DNA from 2 places in the Alteromonas sp. MTD1 genome. Region 1 is predicted to be linked to the other one. Evidence: predicted binding sites of a transcription regulator. Region 1 holds the regulator's gene; the other holds the start of a gene.
What was found. The regulator LexA, encoded in region 1, represses DNA repair genes until DNA is damaged. The targets are predictions, from matches to a motif close to TACTGTATNNNNATACAGTA.

Region 1 (4,220 bases):
CCAATCATCATAGGCACTAACCAGTTTGCTAAGCCAGTAAACGCTGGCATAACCGCACCAAACACCATGATTAAACCGTGTACCGTAGTCATTTGGTTAAAGAAGTTAGGCTCGACAATTTGTAGGCCAGGCTGGAATAACTCGGCGCGAATAACCATGGCCATGGCACCGCCCACTAAGAACATAATAAAGGCGAACCATAAGTACAGCGTGCCTATGTCTTTATGGTTTGTGGTAAATAACCATCGGGTAATACCTTTTGGAATATGATCATGATGATCATGTTCGTCGTGATGCACAGATGAATCTGGCGAAATAACGTCAGTTGCTTTACTCATAACTCGCTCCTAGTTACCCATTGCCACGTCGTTGACATCTTTCGCCTGCACCATGTCACCCGTGTTGTTACCCCACGCATTGCGCTCATAAGTCACAACCGCTGCAATCTCTTTAAGGCTTAGCATTTTGTTAAAGGCCTGCATTGCGGTGCCTGACTTTCCATGAAGCACAATTTCAATATGACCTTTTTGATCTTCAAGGGCCATTTTGCTGCCTTTAAGCGCTGGAAATACACCTGGTAGCCCTTCGCCGTTTGGCATATGGCACGCTGCACATGTTGTGTTGTACACGCGTTCGCCTTCCTTCATTAACTCATCCATCGACATGTTCATCGACAGTAGGCGCTGCTCTTCCTCTTTTGCTTGGCGAACAATGTCTTCTTGTTCCCCCATCCAAGCTTCGAAAGCGGCGGGCTCTTTGGCGATAACAACAACGGGCATATAGCCGTGATCTTTACCGCAAAGTTCAGCGCACTGACCTCGGTAAATACCTGGCTCATTCACCTTGGCCCATGCCTCGTTAATAAAACCTGGGTTAGCGTCTTTTTTCACTGCGAAATCTGGTACCCACCACGAATGGATAACGTCGTCAGACGTGATAAGAAACCGTACTTTTTTACCGGTAGGAATAACTAAGGGGCGGTCGACTTCAAGCAAGTAGTTATCTGTCTTTTCAAACTTGTTTTCTATCTGCTCGCGCTGGGTGGCCAGTAAAGAATAGTATTCAACGTCACTGTCCATGTACTTGTAATGCCATTTCCATTGCGAACCAGTTACCAAAACCGTCATGTCAGCTTCAGACACGTCTTCCATGGCAATCAGTGTGTTTGCCGCTGGCACAGCCATAAAAATAAGGATAAGGAAAGGCACAACCGTCCATGCAATTTCCACTTTTACGTTTTCATGGAAATTAGCTGGCTTAGCGCCGCGGGATTTTCTATGAAGATACATAGACGCGAACATCACGCCAAATACCACCACAGCTATACCAACGCAAATGAAGAACATCAGCATATGCAAATCGTACACTTGCCCGCTAATGTCAGTTGCTCCGCGCCGTAGGTTCAATGAAGAGACTTCTTCAGCAGCCTGTTGCGCAGAAAGAAAATGAGAAAATAACAAAAAGGGTAATGCCGCAACCCCTTTTGCGATGACGTTCGTTAGTTGTTTCACTCAGCACCTCCGTAATGGTAGAACCATTAACGCCAAATGTTCTTGCGCGCTGTCCCTACCAGATGGTTTGCGAACGGTTGACCCACAACTGCAACTTGTAAAACAAATTTAGAGTCATTGTTATTATTTTGTTAATCCCTGACTAATAATTGCGCGATTATTCACCGCCGTCTAGTCTTTTCTATTAAATTTTTAATGAAGTGTTTAAAATTTAAACATTGGTTTCAATTAGCTATACCGTCTAATAGCAGAAAGAAACACAAATGCTGAAAATAAAGAACCTTGATTCAAACAACCATTTTGAACATAAGATAATTTTCAATTCTAAAGAAAAGTAATCAAATACAATGATTTAAAACGTTACGGATAGGAAATTAAAACGGCGAGACTTATTATAATAACGCTAAAAAGTGAAATTTTTTTTTCAATGTCGCGGTAGAAAAGAGGGCGTATTAAATTTTTTCACTCAGTTGATCCGTTTGGTCAAAAAACAACCTTGCTTCACCATAGTGCAATCATTAACAAAAGTTTAGGTATAAAAAAAGCGGCTAATAGGCCGCTTTGGGTTTAGTTGGATAAAACTCTACATCCAGTCTGCATTTCTAATTACACCTACAGCAATACCTTCGATAGCAAAAGGCTGTGAGGCTAAGTCCACTTTAATTGGAGAAAACTCTTCGTTTTCGGCATGCAGCAGTACTTCTCTACCACGCTTTTCAAGGCGTTTAACCGTTACGTCTTCATCAACACGAGCTACCACGACTTGGCCATTGTGAACGTCTGTAGTGCGATGCACTGCGAGTAAGTCACCATCTAAAATACCAATATCCTTCATACTCATGCCGTTAACACGAAGCAAAAAGTCAGCTTGAGGTTGGAAGAGAGCAGGATCTACCTTGTAATGAGACTCCACGTGTTCTTGCGCAAGAATAGGCTCACCAGCGGCCACTCGGCCAATTAGCGGCAAACCATCTTCTTCTACAGAATCTTCAAGCGGAATATTGAGTTTGATACCTCTAGAGGTGCCCGGCAAAATGTCAATAACACCTTTTCTAGCAAGTGCTTTCAAATGCTCTTCAGCAGCATTAGCAGAACGAAAACCAAGCTGACGGGCAATTTCCGCACGTGTTGGAGGCATTCCCGTTTCTTGCATAGTGGTTTTGATAAGTTCTAAAACTTCGGTTTGTCGAGCTGTTAATGGGCGCATAAAAGACCTGTCTGTTCATACAGTTCCTGTAATTATATACACCTAATACGAAATAACAAGAACTTAGTAACGCTCACCAAAAAAGCCGTTTTCTTAAACGGCTTTTTTGGTGAATGGTGCCCACTCAATTCTGTCTCGCCCATTAGCTTTAGCGTCATACAAGGCTTGGTCAGCTAAAGACAGCAGCGCACTAAAATCCATATTAAAACCGTCATCAACAAAGGTTACGCCTATGCTTACCGTTAGTTGCAGCGTGTCTTTCTTATACAACATTTTTTTAGCGGCTATACGCTTCCGCAGTGAGTCTAACCGCTTCTTCGCTTCACGTTCACATTCACCACGAATTACCATGGCAAACTCCTCTCCGCCGAGACGTGCAACGATGTCTCCATCGTTAATTGCATCGCTGATAATATCAGCGGTTTGCTTAAGCGCACAGTCTCCAGCGTCGTGGCCATAGGTATCGTTTACATTTTTAAAGTGGTCGATATCGATAAGTACAACAAAAATACTGCAATGATCTTTCGCCATGTCCTCACATTGCTCAATGAACGCGCGCCGGTTGAATAGCCCCGTAAGCGGGTCTGTCATGGCTAACTTACGTAGTTTGTCCTCTGCTTCGGCCCGAGCTTGCTCTAGGTCTACGGCGTAGAACAACCCTGCAAGCGCATCTAATAAAGGCTGGAAAAACTCCGCATCTTCGTTGGTGTATGGTGAGAATTTATTCGCAAGTCCAATAACACCCACTACTCTGTCTTTCACTTTTATGGGTAAACCAAGGAACCGACTAATTCTGGGGTGACCTTGTGGCGTTCCTTTAGAAGCAGGATGTGCTCCAGCGGTATTACTAATAACCACCTCGCCCGACGTAATGGCTTGCCCAAATAAGTTGTCAAACGACGAAAAATATAAATTACGCTTTTTATATTCAGCATATTGGGTGAAGCTTTTACTGTCCCATACAATTTCAGAAATTGCATGTATAAAGAGTTTGGGCTGCGTTTCCACGTCTCGCATCTGGCCAATAAAGGCAATTTGGCTGTCTGATATGTCAATTAGCTCTGATAAGACTGACTGGCATGCGGTAGTAAGGTCGTTACTTTGCAAATAAGAGGCACGGGTTTTATTTATAAACTGCAGTAACTGGGTTTTCTTTCTCTCGTGAAGGTCATTCTCCATTCGCTGAGTTATATCACGGTGAATACCCGCAACACGCACAGGGTTGCCGCCTTCGTCTACTTCAACAATCTTGCCGTAAGTTTCAACCCACACCCACTTCCCACTGGTATGCTGCATTCTAAACGTGGTGTTAAATACTTTTGCTTCACCGCTCAAATGCTCATTTAATTTTCTTTCTACATTAATAAAATCGGCAGGATGAATAAGCTGCTTAAAAAAACGAGAGCTTGTATCGTAGTACTCGTATTCTAAACCAACAATATCGCACCACCGTTTGTTCACTTGGTTGACATCTGCCTGTAAGTTCCAGTCCCACGTACCCA
Region 2 (4,220 bases), on a different contig from region 1:
AGGTAAATGGGTTACGCACATAACCTGCGCTTGACTGCCAAGTCTGCGAAGTAGTGCGCCTACAATCGATGCTGTAGGACCACTAATACCAGTATCTACTTCATCAAAAATCATTGTAGGCGTCGTATGATTGTCACTGGCAATAACTTGAATTGCCAAACCAATTCTTGAAAGCTCACCGCCTGACACCACTTTTTCAAGTTTATCTGCATCCTGGCCAGGGTTGGTAGATACATTAAACTCTATATTGTCTAAACCTGTGCTTGAGGGCTTTTTAAATTCGTCGTACAACACGTCTATGGCCACTTTTGCATGTGGCATATTCATTTGTTGTATCTGCGCTTCAATGTCTTTTGCTAAATTGACTGCTGCACATGAACGACTTTCAGACAACGCTTTCGTTGCAGCAAGATATTGTGCATGCATGTTGTCTACTTCTAACTCAAGAGTGCCCAGTAACGTTTCTTGTTCTCCTAGCGCACTAAATTCGCTTGCTAGCATTTGGTGATGTTGGAACAAGGCTTCTGGCATTACCGCATGCTTTCTGGCAAGTTCCATGGCTTTGGCATAGCGCGCCTCTACTTGCTGCAGCCGAAGTGGGTCAATTTCTAACTGATCGCAGTAGCTACGAAGCTCGCTCGCTGCTTCTTCAACTTGTATAGAGGCTTCGTTTAGAAGGCTTATAATTGGCGTAAGGCTTGCGTCGTGGGCTTCTAGTTCACCTAATCGCTCAATACTATTTTGAATGACTGCTAGCGCATTCCCCTCGTCGTTTTCATACAGGTTGTAAACGCTGGTTTGAGCTTGTTCAAGTAAGCTTTGCCCATTACTTAGGCGCTTGTGTTCTACTTCAAGCTCTTCAAACTCACCCTCTTCAATAGCAAATTCGTCAAGCTCTTGTACTTGATAAGTTAATAGCTGAAGTCTGTCTTCTCGTTGTTGTGCTTGTTCTTTTAACGATTGCAGCATACGCTGCTTTTCTTTCCAGTTTGAATATGCGTGTTCAACGGTATCTATTTGACTGGTGTGTTTTGCGTAGGTATCAAGAAGCGAGCGTTGATGGTCTTCTTTCAATAACTGCAAATGTGTATTTTGGCCATGGATAGCCAGCAAATATTGGCCAAGCCCTTTTAGCTGCTGCAGCGAGGCGGGAACACCATTAATAAAGGCTTTAGAACGGCCTTCTTTTGACACAACGCGTCGAACAAAACAGCTATTTTCGTCTTCATCTGATGTAAGTTCATGTTCATCGAGGTATGTTTTAGCAGCCGAATTACCTGAAAGCGAAAAATGCGCAATGATTTCAGCTTTTGCTGCACCTTTTCTTACGGCATTGGCGTCGGCGCGCTCTCCAAGGCACAGGCTTAAAGCGTCTATTGCAATTGATTTACCCGCACCAGTTTCACCGGTAATAGCCGTTAAACCATCTTCTAGCTGAACAGACAGCTGCTTTACTACGGCAAAGTTAGAAATTGATAAATGCGCCAACATAACTACACCCTCAAAATAAACATGATGATATATACAGTATGTGTAAATATATACAGTATTTTTTGTGTGTAAAGTGAAGATTGAAATTAAAAAGGCTTACAAGTGATGTTATAGAAGTAAGTTGCTGATATTAATAGTTTAAATTTTTTAGGGCTTAAAGTCTGCTGATTAAATCTTTTTCGTTTTAAGCATTAACGCGTTAAACAGTACTGTTGAACACTGTACAGCATTTTTGTTTCGTGAGGTAAATAGGATTACGTATTTTCTTAAATGGAAAAATCATAAAAAAGGAGAGGGCAATCCTCTCCTTTTCAACAATTCAAAAACCTTTAAGCATTTATTGCTGTAGTTCACCGTCGCTCGATTCGATGTGTGCACGTACAAACCATTGAAATTGCTCTAAATCAGCTAGCTGTCCTGTAATCATGTCCTCAGATACAGCGTCTAGTTCGCCAATGGTTTCAATGGCAGCACGATGATCGCCGTTTACGCCATCGTATACTGCATCCAGCGCTTTCAAATGGTCCATTACCAAGCCTTTACCAATGCTGTAGTCATCCCAGCTTCGGCCCTCTACAATTGCTTTCGGTGTACCTTTTGGCACGCCACCTAATGTTGCAATGCGTTCGGCAATAGTGTCTGTCATATCACGCACCGCATCAACTTGTGGGTCTAACATTTCGTGTACACCGATGAAATTTGGACCCACTACATTCCAGTGAATGTGTTTCAATGTTAGTTGTAAGTCCAGCAATGCAGTTAAACGCTTCTCCAATACCTCAATGGTTTTCGCAGCCGCATCGTTATCCATACCTGGTGCTGTAAATTTGATATTGGTATTACTCATGACATCTCCTGATTATCTAGTGTAAAAGTGTTTAAGCCGTTGTAAACACGACTAAACTCGATGTAGAAGATGTTGCAACGCGTGTGCCGACAATACAGCTTTTTATAAGCTCATGAAACGCATGGAAAAAACGCGGTAGGTTAAAAAGTCTTTATTTTTCAATGCGCTAAAGGTGAGTAAAAGGTACAGGGGCATGTAAGAAGTGCAGAGCGCTACCGTCTTTAGTACGTTAAACCACAAACGAAGCGCATTTCAACTTGAATTAATATAATTTACTGCCCCAGCCCAGCTTTTTACGTAACACGTTAAAGTAACTGTAGCCCTTAGGGTGAACAAGGTGCAGCTTGTCGGCGCTTTTGTTTATTCTTATTTCGTCGCCAGGAAGCACTGGAAGGACAATATGGCTGTCGCAGCTCACCTGCAGTGAATCGCTGTTTACTTTAGACACCTTCATCGATACCTGGCTATCGGCATCAACCACAATTGGGCGGCTGCTAAGGGTGTGCGGAAACATAGGTACCAGTGTTAATGCATCTAATTTGGGCATTATAATTGGCCCGCCAGCAGAAAGAGAATAAGCGGTAGAGCCTGTTGGCGTAGCAACAATAAGACCGTCGCTACGCTGACTGAAAACAAACTGATCGTCGATGTAAATTTCAAACTCCATCATGTGTGCTACTTTGCCATGATGCAGAACCACTTCGTTCATTGCGGAATTATTACTTTTAAGTTTCTCGTGTCGATACACTTCCACTTCTAGTAAGAAACGCTTTTCTACTACGCAGTCACCGGTGAATATTAAGTCTAATTGTTGAACAATCTCGTCGGGATGAATATCGGTTAGAAAGCCCAGATTGCCGCGGTTAACACCAACAACGTGAATATCGAAGCGCGCAAGCACGCGTGCTGCTCCCAACATACTTCCATCGCCACCTACAACAACCGCTAAATCGGCTTCTTTGCCTATGGTCACTAGGTTGCAGCTTCGAAAGTTGTCTGTTTCGAGTTCTTCTGCAATACATTCTTCTACCAATAATGAACACCCTTTGGCCAGTAGATATTCTGCAAGAATATTTAGACTGTCGTGGGTGGCGGCGTGTTGAGGTTTTCCAATTAAAGCAACGGTTTGATAGGGCATGGAACGCAACTATCCTTTCATTTCCAATATTTGGACAGTAGCACAGGTTTTTTGCAAAATAAAAGCGTTTAGCGTGCAATTACGCGTATTAATGACGTCTTATTTTCTTTATTTATTTCATTGGCGAGTAAATAGACGATACTGTTACAAGAAACATCAGCTTTGCTGTCAGGCATTAAATTTAAGGAGTTGTTTATGTCACATCATATTTTGCTGCCAAGAATGATGGAAATCGGAAAGGGCGCAAGTGAAAAAGTGTCTGACATACTTGCAAGCCTTCATTGTAGCAAGCCGCTTATTGTCACAGATAAAATGATGGTTGAGCTTGGTTACGCTGAAAAAATAACAGCACAGCTTGCGGACATTGGAATAGTGGCTGATGTTTTTGCCGACACGGTTCCCGAGCCTACAGTGTCTTCAATTGAGTTTGGCGTATCTATGGTGCGGGAAAATGAGTACGACTGCATTGTTGCGCTTGGTGGGGGCAGCCCAATTGATAGCGCTAAAGCGATTTCCATACTTGGGAAATACGGTGGTCAAATGCGTGACTATAAATTTCCAACCGTTACTGATGCAGCTGGATTACCTATTATTGCAATACCGACTACAGCCGGTACTGGGTCAGAAGTTACTCGTTTCACTATTATCACCGATGAAAAAACAAGTGAGAAAATGCTGTGTGTAGGGCGTGGTTTTATGCCAACCGCGGCACTGGTCGATTACACGTTAACGCAAAGTTTACCT

Region 2: a site for LexA is predicted at 1,530-1,549, ahead of recN (DNA repair protein RecN). Genes of this name have one in related genera too.

The regions. Positions count from the first base shown of each region.
Region 1 covers NZ_BTGG01000002.1:286,043-290,262, forward strand. Annotated here, with positions in the region: gene ctaD (cytochrome c oxidase subunit I) at 1-338, opposite strand, end outside; gene coxB (cytochrome c oxidase subunit II) at 348-1,511, opposite strand; gene lexA (transcriptional repressor LexA) at 2,095-2,718, opposite strand; gene ACGHAV_RS03960 (diguanylate cyclase) at 2,812-4,220, opposite strand, start outside.
Region 2 covers NZ_BTGG01000004.1:286,556-290,775, forward strand. Annotated here, with positions in the region: gene recN (DNA repair protein RecN) at 1-1,491, opposite strand, end outside; gene dps (DNA starvation/stationary phase protection protein Dps) at 1,829-2,338, opposite strand; gene nadK (NAD(+) kinase) at 2,601-3,476, opposite strand; gene ACGHAV_RS07425 (iron-containing alcohol dehydrogenase) at 3,672-4,220, shown strand, end outside.